3 regions of the Kitasatospora nipponensis genome follow, and region 2 is predicted to be linked to each of the others. Evidence: predicted binding sites of a transcription regulator. Region 2 holds the regulator's gene; each other region holds the start of a gene.

The links. Region 2 encodes HrcA, which represses chaperone genes, less so after heat shock. Its sites were predicted from a motif close to TTNGCACTCNGNNNNNCNGAGTGCNAA; they were not measured.
Region 1: the regulator HrcA is predicted to act here: its motif matches at 4,015-4,041, upstream of groL (chaperonin GroEL).
Region 3: the regulator HrcA is predicted to act here: its motif matches at 2,766-2,792, upstream of groES (co-chaperone GroES).

What each region holds. Positions count from the first base shown of each region.
Region 1 is NZ_BAAALF010000044.1:15,216-21,660, forward strand. Features, by position in the region: gene ABD323_RS15145 (HelD family protein) at 1-96, shown strand, start outside; gene ABD323_RS15150 (copper homeostasis protein CutC) at 184-870, opposite strand; gene ABD323_RS15155 (HD domain-containing protein) at 992-1,666, shown strand; gene ABD323_RS15160 (hypothetical protein) at 1,718-2,077, opposite strand; gene groL (chaperonin GroEL) at 2,237-3,859, opposite strand; gene ABD323_RS15170 (cold-shock protein) at 4,169-4,372, opposite strand; gene ABD323_RS15175 (MoaD/ThiS family protein) at 4,921-5,199, opposite strand; gene thrC (threonine synthase) at 5,292-6,445, opposite strand, start outside.
Region 2 is NZ_BAAALF010000002.1:112,458-118,902, forward strand. Features, by position in the region: gene dnaJ (molecular chaperone DnaJ) at 1-966, opposite strand, end outside; gene hrcA (heat-inducible transcriptional repressor HrcA) at 1,037-2,065, opposite strand; gene htpX (zinc metalloprotease HtpX) at 2,530-3,456, shown strand; gene pspAB (PspA-associated protein PspAB) at 3,545-4,129, shown strand; gene ABD323_RS01330 (DUF3097 domain-containing protein) at 4,168-4,998, shown strand; gene ABD323_RS01335 (hypothetical protein) at 4,979-5,650, opposite strand; gene ABD323_RS01340 (RNA polymerase sigma factor) at 5,647-6,445, opposite strand, start outside.
Region 3 is NZ_BAAALF010000047.1:7,518-13,962, reverse strand. Features, by position in the region: gene tsaD (tRNA (adenosine(37)-N6)-threonylcarbamoyltransferase complex transferase subunit TsaD) at 1-189, shown strand, start outside; gene ABD323_RS15795 (hypothetical protein) at 179-457, shown strand; gene ABD323_RS15790 (polysaccharide deacetylase family protein) at 525-1,433, shown strand; gene ABD323_RS15785 (THUMP-like domain-containing protein) at 1,456-2,631, opposite strand; gene groES (co-chaperone GroES) at 2,937-3,242, shown strand; gene groL (chaperonin GroEL) at 3,364-4,995, shown strand; gene ABD323_RS15770 (LysR family transcriptional regulator) at 5,116-6,114, shown strand; gene ABD323_RS15765 (WhiB family transcriptional regulator) at 6,300-6,445, opposite strand, start outside.

The DNA of each region.
Region 1 (6,445 bases), on a different contig from region 2:
CGCACCGGGCTGCGCCGGCTCTACGTGGCGCTGACCCGCGCGGTCTCCGGCCTCACGGTGCTGCACGCCGAGCCGCTGCCGGCGCAGCTCGGCTGAGCCGGCCCCCTCCCGCCGCGCGGCAACCGCGCGGCGGGACAGCGCGGTGACCCGCCGGGCCGCACACCAGGCCCGGGCACGCCCAGCTCAGACCCCGATCAGCTCCCGCCACTGCGCCACCTTGGCGGCGTCCACCGGGCTGTCCCAGCCCGCGACCCGGACCGCGCCGCCCACGTGGAAGGCGTCGAAGCCCTCCGCGCGCAGCTCCGGGACGTGCTCGGCGTGCAGGCCGCCACCGATCAGCAGCCGCTGGCGGTAGCCCGGTTCGCCCGCCTTGACCAGCTCGCCGGCCAGCACCTCGCGCCCGGCCGCCACGCCGGCCGCGGCGCCCGAGGTGAGGAAGGTGTCCAGGCCCGGCAGTTCACCGACCGCGGCGCGCACCGCCGAGCGGTCCGCGCTGTGGTCGATCGCCCGGTGGAAGGTCCAGGGGCAGCCCTGGACCGCCTGCGCGAGCGCCCGCACGGCGGGCAGGTCGACGGCGCCCTCGGCGTCCAGGAAGCCGAAGACGAACTCCTCGGCGCCCTCGGCGCGCAGCGCGGCGGTCCGGGTGAGCAGCTCCTCCAGGTCGCCGGGGGTGAAGCCGTCGCGGATCCGCAGCATCACCCGCAGCGGCAGGTCGACGGCCGCCCGGATGGCGGCGAATGCGGCCACCGTGGGGGTGAGCCCGTCGGCGGCCATGTCGGTGACCAGTTCGAGGCGGTCGGCACCGCCGGACTGCGCGGCCTGGGCATCGTGCGCGGTCAGCGCGATGACTTCGAAGATTGGTCTAGACATATCGCTTACCCTGCCACACCACCCGCCCCTGCGGCGAGCCCCCCGTGACCGAAAGACCGGCCCCACCCGCGTGGTGGCGATCGCCCACCCCGACGCCGCGGCCCGCGGCCCGCCGAGGACAATGGCCGCCATGGCGACCGAACCGCATCCCGCGACCGATGCCCTGCTGGAGCGCTGGAACGCGCTGCTGACCCGCTGCGGGGCGAGGGTCGACCCGGCTCCCTACGGCCGGGAGCTGCTGCGGCGCTGGGCCGAGCCGCAGCGCCGCTACCACACCACCGACCACCTGCTGGCGGTCCTCGACGAGGTGGACGCGCTCGCCGGGGACGCCGACGACCCGGACACCGTGCGGCTGGCCGCCTGGTTCCACGACGCCGTCTACCAGCCGGACCGCTCGGAGAACGAGGAGCGCAGCGCCCAGTTGGCGATCCGCGCGCTGGGCGAGGCCGGGCTGGCGCAGCAACGCATCGAGGGGACCGTCCGGCTGGTGCGGCTGACCGTCAGCCACCACCCGCTGCGCGGCGACCGGGACGGCGAGGTGCTCTGCGACGCCGACCTCGCCGTGCTGGGCCGGCCGCCGCAGCAGTACGCCGCCTACGCGGCGGCCATCCGCGCGGAGTACGCCTTCGTGCCCGAGGAGGTCTTCCGCCGGGAGCGGGCGAGGATCCTGCGCCAGCTGCTCGCGCTGCCCGCGCTCTACCGCACCGCCGCGGCGCACCGGCGCCACGACGGGCAGGCCCGGGCCAACCTGGCGGCCGAACTCGCCGAACTCGCCGAGCCGACCGGGCCGGCCTAACCGACCGAGCCGACCGAGCCCGCGCGCTGAGCGGCGGGCCCGCGGCGCGGCTCAGACCAGCGCGCCCACGGCGGCCACCACGATGCCCTGCTTGCCGCACACCCAGTGCGGGTCGGGCCCCAACTCCGGCTCCACGCCGAGCGCGTGCGGATCGCCCTGGTCCGCGCAGGCCGCGCAGAGCGGCCAGCGCCCGTACGCCTCCAGCAACGCGTCCTGCACGTCCTGGGCGACCAGGCCGAGCACGAACTCGGCGCCGTCCGGCCACTGCTCCAGCCACCAGCGCCGGTGGGTCACCGCGTCCTCGACCAGCGAGACCACGGCGGCGTCGGCGACGTCCCGGGCGGCGAGGTCGGCGAGGACCAGCGCCCGGGCGCGGTGCAGGGCGTCTTCGATATCCGGCATACCCGCCATTCTCCCGCACGCCGGGGCACGTCGTGCCACGTCGGGCCACGGGCCGCCACGTCCCACCGGCGCCGCGACCGCACCCGCCAACGCCGACAGGGCGGCCTCCCGGAGGAGGCCGCCCTGTCGGACGATCAGACCAGCTGGTCCCGAATCAGCGATTCAGGATCAGAAGTCCATGTCACCGCCCGGCATGCCGCCGCCGGCGGCCGCGGCGGCCTTCTCCGGCTTGTCGGCGATGACGGCCTCGGTGGTGAGGAAGAGCGCCGCGATGGAGGCGGCGTTCTGCAGCGCGGAGCGGGTGACCTTCGCCGGGTCGATGATGCCCGCGGCGATGAGGTCGACGTACTCGTTGGTCGCGGCGTTCAGGCCGTGGCCGGCGGGGAGGTTGCGCACCTTCTCCACCACGACACCGCCCTCGAGGCCGGCGTTGATCGCGATCTGCTTGATCGGGGCCTCGAGCGCCACGCGCACGATGTTGGCACCGGTCGCCTCGTCGCCCTCGAGCTCCAGCTTGTCGAACGCGACCGAGGCCTGCAGCAGCGCCACGCCACCACCGGCGACGATGCCCTCCTCGACGGCCGCCTTCGCGTTGCGAACGGCGTCCTCGATGCGGTGCTTGCGCTCCTTGAGCTCGACCTCGGTCGCCGCGCCGGCCTTGATGACGGCCACGCCGCCGGCCAGCTTGGCGAGGCGCTCCTGGAGCTTCTCGCGGTCGTAGTCCGAGTCGCTGTTCTCGATCTCGGCGCGGATCTGGTTGACCCGGCCGGCGACCTGGTCGCTGTCGCCGCCACCGTCGACGATGGTCGTCTCGTCCTTGGTGATGACCACCTTGCGGGCGGTGCCCAGCAGGTCCAGGCCCGCGTTCTCGAGCTTGAGGCCGACCTCCTCGGAGATCACGGTGCCACCGGTGAGGATGGCGATGTCGCCGAGCATGGCCTTGCGGCGGTCACCGAAGCCCGGGGCCTTGACGGCGACGGACTTGAAGGTGCCACGGATCTTGTTGACCACCAGGGTCGACAGGGCCTCGCCCTCGACGTCCTCGGCGATGATCAGCAGCGGCTTGCCGCTCTGCATGACCTTCTCGAGGAGCGGGAGCAGGTCCTTGACGGAACCGATCTTGGAGTTGGCGATCAGGATGTACGGGTCGTCGAACGACGCCTCCATCCGCTCCAGGTCGGTGGCGAAGTAGGCCGAGATGTAGCCCTTGTCGAAGCGCATGCCCTCGGTGAGCTCGAGCTCCAGACCGAAGGTGTTGCTCTCCTCGACGGTGATGACGCCTTCCTTGCCGACCTTGTCCATGGCCTCGGCGATGAGCTCGCCGATCTGGGTGTCGGCGGCCGAGATGGAGGCGGTCGAAGCGATCTGCTCCTTGGTCTCCACGTCCTTGGCCTGGGCGAGCAGCTGGTCCGAGACGGCCGCGACGGCCTTCTCGATACCGCGCTTGAGCGCCATCGGGTTGGCGCCGGCCGCGACGTTGCGCAGGCCCTCGCGAACGAGCGCCTGGGCCAGCACGGTGGCGGTGGTGGTGCCGTCGCCCGCGACGTCGTCGGTCTTCTTGGCGACCTCCTTGACGAGCTCCGCGCCGATCTTCTCGTAGGGGTCCTCGAGCTCGATCTCCTTGGCGATGGAGACGCCGTCGTTGGTGATCGTGGGGGCGCCCCACTTCTTCTCAAGGACGACGTTGCGGCCCTTGGGGCCCAGCGTCACCTTGACGGCGTCGGCAAGCTGGTTCATGCCGCGCTCAAGGCCGCGGCGAGCTTCCTCGTCAAACGCGATGATCTTGGCCATCGGAAGTGGTCCTCCAGGACACGGTCGACTGCTCGGACCAGAGGTGCCCGCGACGGACGGCCCTGGTATGCGGGGGTCCTGTCCCCTACCGCTCCCGGGGGCCTCACCGGCCGGTCCGTTTGTCACTCTCAAGCTGAGAGTGCTAACGCCAATGATTAGCACTCTCGCATGGCGAGTGCAAGCTCTATGGGGCAACGCGCCAGAACGGCGGCAGGCCCGCACCGGGTCCCCAGCGGGGACGGGTGCGGGCCTGCGCCGAACAGAACCGACCAGCTCAAGGCCGAGCCGAGGCTCCGAGGTTCGGAAAGGTCAGACCGCCGCGCGGACCATGTCCGCCTGCGGGCCCTTCTGCCCCTGGGAGATCTCGAACTCGACCCGCTGGCCCTCCTCGAGGGTGCGGTAGCCGTCCATCTGGATCGCGCTGTAGTGGACGAACACGTCCGCACCACCGTCGACCGCGATGAAGCCGTAGCCCTTCTCCGCGTTGAACCACTTGACGGTGCCCTGAGCCATTCCGAACTCCCCTAGTGCTGTGCTGGCCCTTCACGTGCCCGCAGGTCGCGGGCCCGGGTCTGGTCGGACCGCTCCGAAGGAAACCCCCCTGGGCGCGATCCTTTACGCCGCACCAGCCCACCCCCGAGCGCCAGTTGGCGCTGGCGAAGCAGGCGAGTGCGTCGACCGCGGCTGAATGTATCCGCATCGGCGCCCTCTGCAACAGGCCCACTCACCGCAAATTCGGTCGGGCCGCTAAGGGATATGCGGGGAGGAATGCGACAGAAGTCTGCATTCCGGCCGGGACATAGCGGACGAAAACCGCGAATTGTCCAAAGAATTCTGACGAGTCGCCGACAGGCCTCGGAGGAGAGCACGGAAGCCATGTCTCATGGGACGGACACCACCCTATGCCCTGCCGGCGACCGGCTCGGACCGCGCGCCCCGCGCGGGGCCTCCGGGCCCCGGACGCCCCGCAGGGCGCCGCACCGGCCGGCCGGTGGGCCGGATGGCACGACGCCCTGCGGGGGTCGTGAACGGGGCGCTGTGCCCCGGGGACTGAGTCCTCGTCAGCAGCCGCCGGCCACGGCCGGGATGATCGAGACGCTCGCGCCGTCCGCGATCTCGGTGGCCAGCCCCTCGGCGAAACGCACGTCGTCGTCGTTCACGTAGACGTTCACGAAACGGCGCAGCTTGCCTGCGTCGTCCAGCACGCGGGCGCTGATTCCGGCGTGGTTCTTCTCCAGGTCGGCGATGACCTCGGCCAGGGTGGCGCCCTCGGCACTCACCTCGGCGGATCCGCCGGTGTAGGTGCGCAGGATGGTCGGGATGCGGACGGTGGCACTCATGGGGGATCTCCTCGTTTGCAAACTTTGCAAAGCTGGTCAGGACGCCGGCGGACAGCCCGCTGCCCGCAGCGTCGAAACGGGGCGGCCGACGGTCAGGAGGACGCCAGGCCGGCGGCCCGGAAGGACTCCAGGGTCGGCCGGATGGTCGTGGTCAGCCCGGCGTCCGAGACGGCGTCCAGCGTCTTGAGACCGTCCCCGGTGTTGATCGCCACCGTCTCCTTCGAGGGGTCCAACTGACCGCTCTCCACCAACTTCTTCAGCACGCCGATGGTCACGCCACCGGCCGTCTCGGCGAAGATGCCCTCGGTGCGGGCCAGCAGCCTGATCGCCTCGACCACCTCGGCGTCGGTGACGTCCTCGACCGCGCCCCCCGTGCGCCGCGCGATGTCCAGCACGTACGGTCCGTCGGCCGGGTTGCCGATCGCCAGCGACTTGGCGATGGTGTCCGGCTTGACCGGGCGGATCACGTCCAGGCCGGCCTTGAAGGCCGTGGAGACCGGCGAGCAGCCGGCCGCCTGGGCCCCGAAGATCCGGTAGGGCCGGTCCTCGACCAGGCCCAGCTTGATCAGCTCCTGCAGGCCCTTGTCGATCTTGGTCAGCTGGGAGCCCGAGGCGATCGGGATGACCAGCTGCTCCGGCAGCCGCCAGCCGAGCTGCTCGCAGATCTCGTAGGCCAGCGTCTTGGAGCCCTCGCCGTAGTACGGGCGCAGGTTGACGTTGACGAAGCCCCAGCCCTCGCCGGCCGGGTCGCCGATCAGCTCGGAGCAGAACCGGTTCACGTCGTCGTAGTTGCCCTCGATGCCGACCAGCTCGCCGCCGTACACCCCGGCCATGACGACCTTGCCCTGCTCGAGGTCGTGCGGGATGAAGACGCAGGACTTGAACCCGGCCCGGGCGGCCGCCGCGCCCACCGCGCCGGCCAGGTTGCCGGTGGAGGAGCAGGAGAGCGTGGTGAAGTCGAAGGCCCGGGCGGCCTCGATCGCGCAGGCCACCACCCGGTCCTTGAAGGAGTGGGTGGGGTTGCCGGAGTCGTCCTTGACGTGCAGCTGAGCGGTGAACCCGAGCTCGCGGCCCAGGTTGTCGGCCTTGACCAGCGGGGTCCAGCCGGGGTTCAGGTTGGGCTTGCCGGCCACGTCCGCGGGCACCGGCAGGAGCGGGGCGTAACGCCAGATCGAGGCCGGGCCGGCCTCGATCCGCTTGCGCAGCTCGGCCGCGTCGTAGCCCTCGAAGTCGTAGGCGATCTCCA
Region 2 (6,445 bases):
CCGGCCACCCCCGCGCAGGTGGGTGACGCCCCGTCCGTGCAGTGGGATCGACTGGCCGGACTGGGTGCCGGGCCGGATGTCGACCTCCTCCAGACCGTCCAGCGTCTGCAGCGGCACCTGGGTGCCGAGCGAGGCGGCGGTCATCGGGATGGTGACCGTGCAGTGCAGGTCGTCGCCGCGGCGCTGGAAGGTCGGGTGACTGGTCTCGGCGATCTCCACGTAGAGGTCGCCGGCCGGGCCGCCGCCGGGGCCGACCTCGCCCTCGCCGGCCAGCTGGATCCGGGTGCCGTTGTCGACACCGGCGGGGATCTTGACCGTGAGGGTGCGCCGGGCGCGGACCCGGCCGTCGCCCGCGCACTCGGGGCACGGGGTGGGGACCACGGTGCCGAAGCCCTGGCACTGCGGGCAGGGGCGGGAGGTCATGACCTGGCCCAGGAAGGACCGGGTGACCTGCGAGACCTCGCCCTTGCCGCGACACATGTCACAGGTCTGCGCGGAGGTACCGGGGGCGGCGCCCTCACCGCTGCACGTGGTGCAGGTGACGGCGGTGTCGACCTGGAGTTCCTTGGTGGTGCCGAAGGCGGCCTCCTCCAGGGTGATCTCCAGGCGGATCATGGCGTCCTGGCCGCGCCGGGTGCGCGAGCGCGGGCCGCGCTGACCGGAGGCGGCGCCGAAGAAGGCGTCCATGATGTCGGAGAAGCCGAAGCCCGCCGCGCCCGCGCCGAAGCCGCCCGCGCCGCCGCCGTTCGGCGACAGCGGGTCGCCGCCCAGGTCGTAGACCTGGCGCTTCTGCGGGTCGGAGAGCACCTCGTAGGCGGCGTTGATCTCCTTGAACCGCTCCTGCGTCTTCGGGTCCGGGTTGACGTCCGGGTGCAGTTCACGGGCAAGGCGCCGGAACGCCTTCTTGATCTCGTCCTGCCCCGCATCCCGTCGGACGCCGAGTACCGCGTAGTAGTCCGTGGCCACCAAATGCTCCGCTTGTTCCGCCTCTAGAAGTGCTGCGACTGGGTCCTACTAAATGTAGTAGGTGGTTCTCTTACGACTCGGCCAGGATCTGACCCACGTACCGTGCCACCGCTCGCACTGCTCCCATCGTGCCGGGGTAGTCCATCCTGGTGGGACCGATCACCCCGAGCTTGGCCACGCTCTCGTCGCCCGAACCGTAACCGACCGAGACGACCGAGGTGGAATTCAGGCCCTCGTACTCGTTCTCCCGGCCGATCCGCACGGTCATGCCGGCCTCGGTGGTCTCGCCCAGCAGGCGCAGCAGCACCACCTGCTCCTCCAGCGCCTCGAGCACGGGCTGGATGGTGAGCGGGAAGTCGTGGCCGAAGCGGGTCAGGTTGGCCGTGCCGGCCAGCATGATCCGCTCCTCGTTCTGCTCCACCAGGGACTCGAAGAGCGTGGACAGGACGGTGGTCACCATCGGGCGCTCGGAGGGCTCGAAGGACGAGGGCAGGTCCTCGACCAGGGCCGGTACGTCGGGGAAGCGTCTGCCGCCGGCCTTGGCGTTCAGCCGGGCGCGCAGGTCCGCCAGGGTGGTCTCCCCCACCGGGCCCGGGCAGTCGACCATCCGCTGCTCGACCCGGCCGGTGTTGGTGATCAGCACCAGCATGACCTTGGTGGGCGCGAGGGCGACCAGCTCGACGTGGCGGACCGTGGAGCGGGTCAGCGAGGGGTACTGGACCACCGCGACCTGCCGGGTCAGCTGGGCGAGCAGGCGCACCGTGCGCGCCACCACGTCGTCGAGGTCGACCGCGCCGTCCAGGAAGTGCCGGATCGCCCGGCGCTCGGGGGCGGTCATCGGCTTGACCTCGGCCAGCCGGTCGACGAAGAGCCGGTAGCCCTTGTCGGTCGGGATCCGGCCGGCGCTGGTGTGCGGCTGGTGGATGTAGCCGTCCTCTTCGAGGGTGGCCATGTCGTTGCGCACGGTGGCGGGCGAGACGCCGAGGTTGTGCCGCTCGACCAGGGCCTTGGAGCCGACCGGCTCCTCGGTGCCCACGTAGTCCTGCACGATCGCGCGGAGCACGGCGAGCTTGCGCTCGTCGAGCTGGCGGACGTCCAGCCGGCTCACCTCGCTGCCACCCGCGCGGGCGACGGCGGGGCGGGCCGCGGCGGACCGGGCGGCAGCGGCGGGAGCCGCGGCACCGGGGCCGGACCGGCCGGACTCCGACCGGCTGGAATCCGACCGGTGGGGGTCGGACGCACGGGAATCGGACTCGGCTTCGTCGAACATGGCACGCACCTCCCTCTTCGCGCGTTGTCCTGGTACCAGGTCTTGCGGTGGCTTTCGGCTGGTTTGGCACTCTGCTCGCCAGAGTGCCAAAACCGTACCTGCCAGTGTAAGGCCCGGGCCCGACAGCAGGAACGCCCCGGCCCGGGATGCCGCGAGGATCACGTTCGCGGCCCCCTCGGCTCGGCCGCACCACGACACACCCGGGTGTGCCGCAGTGCGGCAGGGGTGGTGCCTGGGGCCGGGTGAAGTGGCAGCATCGATAGCGACCGCGACTGACGTACCGAGGAGCAGCCATGTCGGCGTCCGGCCCCCACACCCGCTTCGCTCCCGACCGTGGACTCACCGGGCGGATGGTCACCACGATGTTCCTGATCGGGCTGCTCTACGTGGGCTTCACCGGTGTGCTCATCGTGTTGCTGCGCGGAGCCTGGCCGCTGATCGTCCTGCTCTCGGGCGGGCTGTTCGTCGCCCAGTTCTGGTTCAGCGACAAGATCACCGAACGGGCGATGGGCGCCCACGAGGTCACCCCGGAGCAGTACCCGCAGCTGCACGGCACCATTGACCGGCTCTGCGCCCTGGCCGACATGCCCAAGCCGCGGGTCGCGGTGGCGGACAACGACATGCCCAACGCCTTCGCCACCGGCCGCAACCCGCAGAAGTCGGTCGTCTGCGTGACCACCGGGCTGCTGCGCCGCCTGGAGCCGGAGGAGCTGGAGGGCGTGCTGGCGCACGAGCTCTCGCACGTCGCCCACCGGGACGTCGCGGTGATGACGGTGGCCGGCTTCCTCGGGGTGCTGGCCGGCGCGATCACCCGCATCGCCTTCTACAGCGGGATGATGGGCGGCGGCAACCGGAACAACAACAACGACAGCAACGCCGCGATCGCGATGATCATCATCCCGCTGGTCAGCATGGTGGTGTACGCGATCAGCTTCCTGCTGACCCGGGTGCTCTCGCGCTACCGCGAGCTGGCCGCCGACCGCGCCGCCGCGCAGCTCACCGGCCGGCCCAGCGCGCTGGCCTCCGCGCTGACCAAGGTGACCGGGCAGATCGCCGCGATCCCGACCAAGGACCTGCGCCAGGCCCAGCCCTACAACGCCTTCTACTTCGCGCCCGCGATCAGCGCGCGCGAGGCCGCCACCCAGCTGATGTCCACCCACCCCTCGCTGGAGCAGCGGCTGGCGCAGCTGGCCAAGATCTCCGCCGAACTGGGCCGCTGAGCACCTGCTCCCCGGCGCCCGCCGCGGTGCCCCGCACCACCCACCCGCACTGCTCGCACCACCCGCACTGCTGAGGAAGGAACGACTCGTGGGATTCCTGGACGCGCTGCTCGGCCGGAGCAAGCCGGTCCGACCGGACCTCGACCAGCTCTTCGGGGTGCCGTCGGCCGCCCTGACCCTGGAGGCCGCGGCCGGCTTCACCCCGACCGGACTGGGCTCGGTCTGCTTCGCCGCGGTCGAGGGCGGGGCGTTCGGCGAGGTGGAACGCCAGGTGCGGGCGCTGCTGGACGCCGACACGCCGAACGGCGGGGTCCCCGTGGAGGCCAGCCGCGACGACTACGGCTACTCCTGGCTGCTGGCCCGGCACACCCCGCAGGAGCTGCCGGAGCTGGTCAACGACCTGCACGCGGTCAACAGCGAGCTGGAGGCCAACGGCTTCGGCCCGCAGCTGCTCTGCTCCCTGGTCGCCTTCCGCAACGAGGCCGGCCAGTCGCTGGCCCTGGTCTACCTCTACAAGCGCGGGACGTTCTACCCCTTCGCCCCGATGCCCGGGGGCGGGGAGCGCCGCAACAGCCCGCTCGAACTCCAGGTCAAGGCGATGCTCGGCGACGACCTGCGGGTGGAGTCGGACCTGAGCCGCTGGTTCCCGGTCTGGGGCGCGCCCGGCCTGTGACGGCTGACGGCCCGTCGGACCTTCCTATAGTTCCTCCCATGCGCAGCACTCAGTACGGTCCCGACCTCACCCCGCCGTGGAAGCGGCAGCAGCCCGCGCCCGAGGTGGCGGCCGACCGCGACCTGGTGGTCGAGGAGGCCGTCAGCGGCTTCTGCGGCGCCGTCGTGCGCTGCGAGAAGACGGCCGAGGGCCTGACGGTGACCCTGGAGGACCGGTTCGGCAAGCACCGGGTCTTCCCGATGGTCCCGCGTGGCTTCCTGCTGGAGGGCAAGGTCGTCACCCTGGTCCGCCCGGGCAGGAGCGCCTCGGCCCGGGGCCCCGCGCGGACGGCCTCGGGCTCGGTGGCGGTGCCGGGCGCCCGAGCCAGGGTCGCGCGGGAGTCGCGGATCTACGTGGAGGGCCGCCACGACGCCGAGCTCGTCGAGCGGGTCTGGGGCGACGACCTGCGGATCGAGGGCGTCGTGGTGGAGTACCTGGAGGGAATCGACGATCTGCCGGCGATCGTCGACAAGTTCGCCCCCGGCGGCGGCCGCCGCCTCGGCGTGCTGGTGGACCACCTGCTCCCCGGTACCAAGGAGCATCGGATCGCCGCCCAGGTCACCGGTGACGCCGTCCTGGTGGTGGGTCACCCGTTCATCGACATCTGGCAGGCCGTCAAACCGGCCCGTGTGGGGATCCCCGGCTGGCCCGACGTGCCGTACGGGGAGGTATGGAAGGAGGGCATCTGCCGGCGCCTGGGCTGGCCGGTGGACACGCCCGCCGCCTGGAAGCGGATCCTCGCCTCGGTGAACTCCTTTCGGGACCTGGAGCCGACGCTGCTGGGCCGGGTGGAGGAACTGATCGACTTCGTCACCCAGCCGGGGAGCTGACCAGCGCGGGAGTAGCGGTGTCGACCGGGGTCGGGGACTCCTCGGGCACGGACATCCCCATCAGGGCGGGACCGAAGCAGTCCGGGATCGAGTTGACGATCCGGCCCGTCATGACGGCGGCCGGCGGAGCGCCGGGGCCGGAGAACACCTCGCTGAGCAGCAGGAGCGTGGCCCCCGAGGGAATCCGGGTCGGATCGATCCGCACCGTCCCGGGGGCGTCACCGACCCGGTGCTCCGAACTCCAGTACGCGGCCTGCGGCGGCAGCGGGCTGTGGCAGGCCTCGGCCTGCGCCGGGCTCTCCTGCAGGCCGACCACGGGCACGCCGTCCCTGCGCAACTCCTCGACCAGGTCCGGCAGGGCGCCGGCCTTCCAGAGCGCCACCACGAACGTCCCGTCGCTCTCGCGGGTCACCGCGTAGGCCGCGGCGCCGCCGTCCTCGCCGCCCAGCACGGTGGGCAGGACCACCGCCGCCACGGTGACGGCCGCGACGCCCGCGACGGCCAGCGGCACGCGGTGCCGGTAGACCTGGTCGCGGCTGAAGAGCGGCCGGCGCGGCGGAGGGAGCGCGTCGTAGCGCTGGGCGGCGAGCAGGGCGAGCTCCTCCGCGAGGCGCTGCTCGAACTTGCTGGTGGTGTTGCGTGTGGCGTTCACGGGGCACTCTCCATGAGGGGGTCAGGGGTGGTGCGGGCGGCGGCACGCCGAGGGACCGGAAGGGCCGGGGAGGCGGCGGGCCGGGAGCTGGAGGGCCTGCCCCCGGACGGCAGCGCATCGGACGGCAGGGGCCCGGGCCGCAGGGGCCCGGACGGCAGGGGCCCGGACGGCAGGGGCCCGGAGATTGGGGGCCCGGCGGCATCGGCCCGCAGATCGTCGGCGCGCAGCAGCCGGCGGGCGCGGTGCAGGCGGACCCGCACGGTGGCCCGGCTGATGCCCAGGGCCTGGGCCGTCTCGGCCTGGTTCAGTCCGTCGACGGTCATCAGGTCGAGGACGGCGCGCAGCGGCTCGGAGAGCGCCCTGTGCCGCAGCGCCAGGGCGCGGGCGGCGCGCTCGGCGTCGATCCGCTCCTCCAGCGCGGCGAGGTCCTCCTCGTCCAGCAGGCGGCGGCCGCTCAACCGGCTGAGTGCGCCACGCTCACGCGCGCTGCCCCTCGCGTGGCCGGCCAGGACGTGCCGGGCGATGCCGTAGAGCCAGGCGATCGGCACGCCCTTGTCCGGGCGGTACCCGGGGGCGGCCTCCAGGGCGGCGACGAAGACGTCCGCGGTGAGGTCGGCGGCGAGGTTGGGGTCGGTCACCCGGCGGGTGACGAAGCCGAGGACGGCGTCGACGTGCTCGCGGTAGAAGGCGGTGAAGCCCTCGGTGGTGGTCAGCACGGGCGCGGGCCGGGCACGCTCGGGCGGCGGCGGGAAGGGTGGCGTCGGCGGGCCGGCGCCCGCCCACGCGCCGTCCCCT
Region 3 (6,445 bases), on a different contig from region 2:
GACAACGGCGCGATGGTGGCGGCGCTCGGCTCCGAGATGGTCTGGCGCGACCGGGCCCCCTCGGCCCTGGACCTCTCGGCGGACTCCTCGCTGCCGGTCACCGAGGTCTCGGTGCCCGGGCAGGTGCTCGCGCACGGCGACGTGCACGGCGAGGCCTACCGGGCGCTGGACGCCGACCATGGCCACTGAGGGCGCCGCGGCGGCCATGTGGGAGGCCCGGGCGGCGGCCGGCCTGGGCGCCGAACTGCTCGCCTGGGTGCGGGAGTCGGCGTTGGCGGCGGTGGCCGCGGCGGAGCGCGTCGAGCTGTTCAGCGCGCCGGGGGACCGGGTGCTGGTGATCTCCTGGTGGCCCGCGGGGGCCGAACCGGCCGCCCTGCCCGAACCGCCCGCCGCACTGCTGGCCCGCCCGGCGCACCGTTGGGCGTTCCGATGTGAGGATGTCGACCCGGCACGGTAACGTGCCGAAGCGACACGTCTGAGTGAATCCGGGCACTCGACTGAGAAACAGCTGGGAGCGCGGCGCGGTGAAGAGGCATCACAGGGGTCGGACCACGGCCGCCTGCGCGGGATCGCTCGCCCTGCTCACCCTGCTCGGCGGCTGCGGCAGCAGCGGGGGCGCCACGGCGGCCCCCGCGGGCGCACCCGCCGCCCCGGCCGCGCCGTCCGCCGCCCCTTCGGCCTCCGCCGGGGCCTCGGCCGCAGCCCCGCCCGCCGGCGCGGCCGGCCAGGTGCCGGCCGCGGCCTGGGCCAAGTGGAAGGTGCCGCCGCTCGCCCCCGCGCCGCCGGCCCCGGCCGACAAGCCGGTCAAGCTCACCAAGTCCGGTACCGTGCCGGTGATCAGCAGCATCCCCACGCAGCAGAAGGTGGTCTTCGTGACCATCGACGACGGTGAGGAGAAGGACCCGAAGTTCATCGAGATGATGAGCGACCTGAAGATCCCGATCACCATGTTCCTGATGGACGACGCCATCAAGAACAACTACGACTACTTCAAGCCGCTGCAGGCGGCCGGCAACTCGATCCAGAACCACACGCTGCACCACCCGGCGATGAGCACCAAGTCGGCCGCGGTGCAGAAGACCGAGGTCTGCGGCGACCAGCAGGTGCTGACCCAGAAGTACGGCACCGCGCCGTTCCTCTTCCGGCCGCCCTACGGCGACGGCGCCAACACCCCGACCCTCAACTCGGCGGTCCAGCAGTGCGGTCCGCGGGCGGTCGTGCTGTGGCACGAGAGCATGCAGATCCACGACATGCAGTACCAGAACGCCGACAAGAAGCTGCGGCCCGGCGACATCATCCTGGCCCACTTCCGCGGTCCCAAGGACCTCAAGGGCGAGACGATGACCGAGATGTTCGGCGAACTGCTCAGCCGCATCCAGGAACAGGGCTTCTCGGTGGCCCGCCTCGACGACTACATCCAGCCGCCGAGCTGACCGGGCGGCCGCCGAGAAGCCCTCACGCCCCGGCCGGACGCCCCAGCAGCATCATCGGGGTGGTGCCGATCCGGGTCAGGACGACGGTGGCGCTGTGGGCCCCCTCGGGGCGCAGCTTGCGGCGCAGTTCCTCGGGCTCGACCGCGAATCCGCGCTTCTTGATCACCACGGTGCCCACCGAGCGCTCGCGCAGCAGCGCCTTGAGCTTCTTGACGTTGAACGGCAGCACGTCGGTGAGCTCGTAGGCGCTCGCGTACGGGGTGGGGGTGAGCCGGTCCGACGTCAGGTAGGCGATGTGCGGGTCCAGCAGGGTGGCCCCGCCGAGCAGTTGAGCCACCTCGGCGACCAGGTGGGCGCGGATCACCGCGCCGTCCGGCTCGTACAGGTAGCGCCCCACCGGGGCGGCGGGCGGGTCGGGCAGCCGGCCGCCGGTGAGGGTGTGGCCACCGGGCAACAGGGTGGCCCGGTGCGGCTGTTCGGCTCCCGTGCCGAACCAGAGCACCGCCTCCTTGACGTCGCCGCCGTCCGAGACCCACTCCGCCTCGGCGTCCTCGGGGACCGCCTCGTGCGGGATGCCGGGCGCCACCTTGAGCGCGCCGAAGCGGGTGGAGCGGCCGGCGCCGATCGCCCACGAGAGCGGCGGCGAGTAGGACTCGGGGTCGAAGATCCGCCCGCGCGAGCCGCGCCGGGCCGGGTCGGTGAAGACCGCGTCGAAGCCCTCGGTCGCGGTCTGGGTGACGTCGGCGCAGCGCACCTCGATCAGCTCGGCCAGCCCCAGCGCGGCGGCGTTGGCGGCGGCCACCGCGCAGGTCAGCGGGTCCCGGTCGACGGCGAGCACGGCGATGCCCGCGCGGGCCAGCGCGATGGCGTCGCCGCCGATGCCCCCGCACAGGTCGGCCAGCCGGCGCACGCCCAGCTGCGCGAAGCGCCGGGCCCGCCAGTCGGCCACGCTGCGGCGGGTGGCCTGCTCGACGCCGTCGGGGGTGAAGTACATCCGCCCGGCGTCCTCGCCGAACTTCGCCGCGGCGCGCTGGCGCAGCCGCTCCTGCCCGATCGCCGCGGAGACCAGCTCGGCGCGGTGCGCGCGCCGCAGCCGGGTGGCCACCGCCAGCTCCGCTCCGGGGGCCAAGCCCCGCACCTCGGCCAGCAGCTGCCGGCCCTCCTCGCTCAGCAGGGCCTCAAAGGTCTCGATCTCCACCGGGCCATTGTCGCTGCTCGACACGCCCGCCCCGCGCGCCGTGCCGCCGGGGGCAGGGCGGGCGTACCCGGGGGTGCAGGCCCGCGGACCGGGGCCCGCGGCAGGCCGCCGCACCGAATCCACCGGGCGCGCCGTTGGCACTCTGGTTGACTGAGTGCTAACCGCGGCCTATGGTCGTTCCTGGCACTCCCCCCAGGGGGAGTGCTAACAGCGACAACACCGGTCTGACCCCCGCGACGGCAGGCCACCGATGTCGCCCACCTACCTGTTAGACAACCCCGTAATCTCCGAAGGGGAGCTCGGACGTGACCACCAGCAGCAAGGTTGCCATCAAGCCGCTTGAGGACCGCATTGTGGTCCAGCCGCTCGACGCCGAGACCACCACGGCCTCCGGCCTGGTTATCCCGGACACCGCCAAGGAGAAGCCCCAGGAGGGCGTCGTCCTGGCCGTCGGCCCGGGCCGCTTCGAGGATGGCCAGCGCCTGCCGCTCGACGTCGCCGTCGGCGACATCGTGCTGTACTCCAAGTACGGCGGCACCGAGGTGAAGTACGCGGGCGAGGAGTACCTCGTCCTCTCGGCTCGCGACGTTCTCGCCATCATCGAGAAGTAAGCAGTCCGACGGGCCTCATCGCCCGTCACCTCGCCCCGCCCCGGATCCGTGTCATCACTGACAGGGGCCCGGGGCGCGGTTGTTGGCTCACGTAACGCTGATATCCCAAGGAAACGGAACCATGCCGAAGATCCTGCAGTTCGACGAGGACGCCCGCCGCTCGCTCGAGCGCGGCGTGAACAAGCTGGCCGACACGGTCAAGGTGACGATCGGTCCCAAGGGCCGCAACGTCGTCATCGACAAGAAGTTCGGCGCCCCGACCATCACCAACGACGGTGTCACCATCGCCCGTGAGGTCGAGCTGGACGACCCGTACGAGAACCTCGGCGCGCAGCTCGTCAAGGAGGTCGCCACCAAGACGAACGACGTCGCGGGTGACGGCACCACCACCGCCACCGTGCTGGCCCAGGCCCTGGTCAACGAGGGTCTGCGCAACGTCGCCGCGGGCGCCGGCCCGGCCGCCCTGAAGAAGGGCATCGACAAGGCCGTCGCCGCCGTCACCGAGCACCTGCTCTCCATCGCCCGCGAGATCGAGGGCAAGGACGACGTCGCCGCCGTCGCGTCCCTCTCCGCGCAGGACCCGCAGGTCGGCGAGCTCATCGCCGAGGCGATCGACAAGGTCGGCAAGGACGGTGTCATCACCGTCGAGGAGTCCAACACCTTCGGCGTGGAGCTGGACTTCACCGAGGGCATGCAGTTCGACAAGGGCTACCTGTCGCCGTACTTCGTCACCGACGCGGAGCGTCAGGAAGCGGTCCTCGAGGACCCGTACATCCTGATCAACCAGGGCAAGATCTCCTCGATCCAGGAGCTGCTCCCGCTGCTCGAGAAGATCCTGCAGGGCGGTGCCTCCAAGCCGCTGCTGATCATCGCCGAGGACGTGGACGGCGAGGCGCTGTCCACCCTGGTGGTCAACAAGATCCGTGGCACCTTCAACGCGGTGGCCGTCAAGGCCCCGGGCTTCGGTGACCGCCGCAAGGCCATCCTGGGCGACCTGGCCACCCTGACCGGTGCCACCGTCATCTCCGAGGAGGTCGGCCTCAAGCTCGACCAGGCCGGTCTGGACGTGCTGGGCACCGCCCGCCGCGTGACCATCACCAAGGACGAGACCACCGTCGTCGACGGCGCGGGTGACAGCGAGGCCGTCGCCGGCCGCGTCGCCCAGATCAAGGCCGAGATCGCCAACACCGACTCGGACTGGGACCGCGAGAAGCTGCAGGAGCGCCTGGCCAAGCTGGCCGGCGGCGTCTGCGTGATCAAGGTCGGCGCCGCCACCGAGGTGGAGCTCAAGGAGCGCAAGCACCGTCTCGAGGACGCCATCTCGGCGACCCGTGCCGCGGTCGAGGAGGGCATCGTCGCCGGTGGTGGCGCCTCCCTCGTGCACGCGCAGAAGGTGCTCGACGGCGGCCTGGGCCTCAGCGGCGACGAGGCGACCGGTGTCGCGGTCGTCCGCAAGGCGCTCGCCGAGCCGCTGCGCTGGATCGCCCAGAACGCCGGCCTCGAGGGCTACGTCATCACCCACAAGGTCGCCGAGCTGGAGGCGGGCCACGGCTACAACGCCGCCACCGGCGAGTACGGCGACCTGGTGAAGGCCGGCGTCATCGACCCGGTCAAGGTCACCCGCTCCGCCCTGGAGAACGCGGCCTCCATCGCCTCGCTGCTGCTCACCACCGAGACCCTCGTGGTGGAGAAGCCGGCCGAGGACGAGGGTGGCGCCGGTCACTCGCACGGCGGCCACGGCCACGCGCACTGACGCCACGCCGCAGCACAGCCCGAAGGCCCGGTCGGCCCCGCTCGCGCGGGGAAGGCCGGGCCTTCGGGCTGTGCGCCGCCGGCTTTCCGGCCCGCTCCCCGCAGGGCGTAGCGTGAGGCCATGATCGAGGCTCGCCATCTGAGGGTCCTGCGCGCCGTGGCGCAGACCGGTTCGTACTCCGCCGCGGCCCGCGAGCTGGGGTGCACCCAGCCGGCGGTCAGCCAGCAGATGAAGGCGCTGGAGAAGGCGGTCGAACTGCCGTTGGTGGTCCGCTCCGGGCGGGGGATGCAGCTGAGCGAGGCCGGCGAGGTGCTGCTCAAGCACGCCTCGGGGATCCTGGCCGGCCTCAGCGCCGCCGAGCAGGAGGTGGCCGCGATCGCCGGGCTGCGCTCCGGACGGGTGCGGCTGGTCTCGTTCCCCACCGCGAGTTCCACCCTGGTGCCGCCCGCTGTCGCCCGGCTGCGGGGCGCCCATCCGGGGGTCCGCGTGTCGCTGGTGGAGGCCGAGCCGCCGCAGGCGCTGGCGATGCTGCGCGGCGGCGAGTGCGAGATCGCGCTGGCCTTCCGCTATCCGCACGCGCGGGGCGGCAGCGCGGTGCCGGCGCACGGCTCCACGCGGGCTGCACGGGCCGAGGCGGTGCTGGCGGCGGCCGAGACCGCGGCGGCCGGCGACTGGGACGACCTGGTGGCGCGCCCGCTGCTGGACGATCCGCTGGTGGCGGTGCTGCCGGCGGGCCACCCGCTGGCCGGGCGCGGTGAGCGGGAGCCGGTCGACCTCGCCGAGCTGGCGGGGGAGCAGTGGATCGCGGGGTGCCCGCAGTGCCGGGGGCACCTGGTGGAGCTCTGCGCGGTGGCGGGCTTCGAGCCGCGGATCGACTTCGCGACCGACGACTACCCGGCGGTGGTGGGCCTGGTGGCCGCCGGGCTGGGGGTCGCGGTCCTGCCGGGGCTGGCCCTGGCGGCGCTGCGGCGCGACGCGGTGGCGGCGGTGGAGCTGCGCGCGGGCGCGGCCGGCCCGGCCCGGCGCGAGGTGGTGGAGTTCACCCTGCCCGACCTCGCCGAGGTCCCGGCCGTCGCGCTGATGCTGGACCGGCTCGCGCAGGCGGCCGCCGAGCGCTGAGTCCCGGGCGCCGGGCCCCGAGTGCCGGGTCTGGTGCCGGGTCTGGTGCCGGGTCGTCGGGCGGTCGCGTGCCCGGCCGTCGTCGGCCAGCGGCTGCCGCGGTCAGCGGACGCCGGGCCGCACCCCGGCCTCCCGCCTGGGAGTGGGGTGCTGAAACGTTTCTTCAGTCGGGCGGGGCAGGCGGCTCACGGGCGGACCAGCGGCACCTCGACCAGCCGGTTGCGGGCGCGGCCCTGCAACTCCTCGCGCTCGTCCTCGGTGAGCCCGCCCCAGACGCCGTAGGGCTCACGGACCGCGAGTGCGTGCGCGGCGCACTCGGTCCGTACCGGGC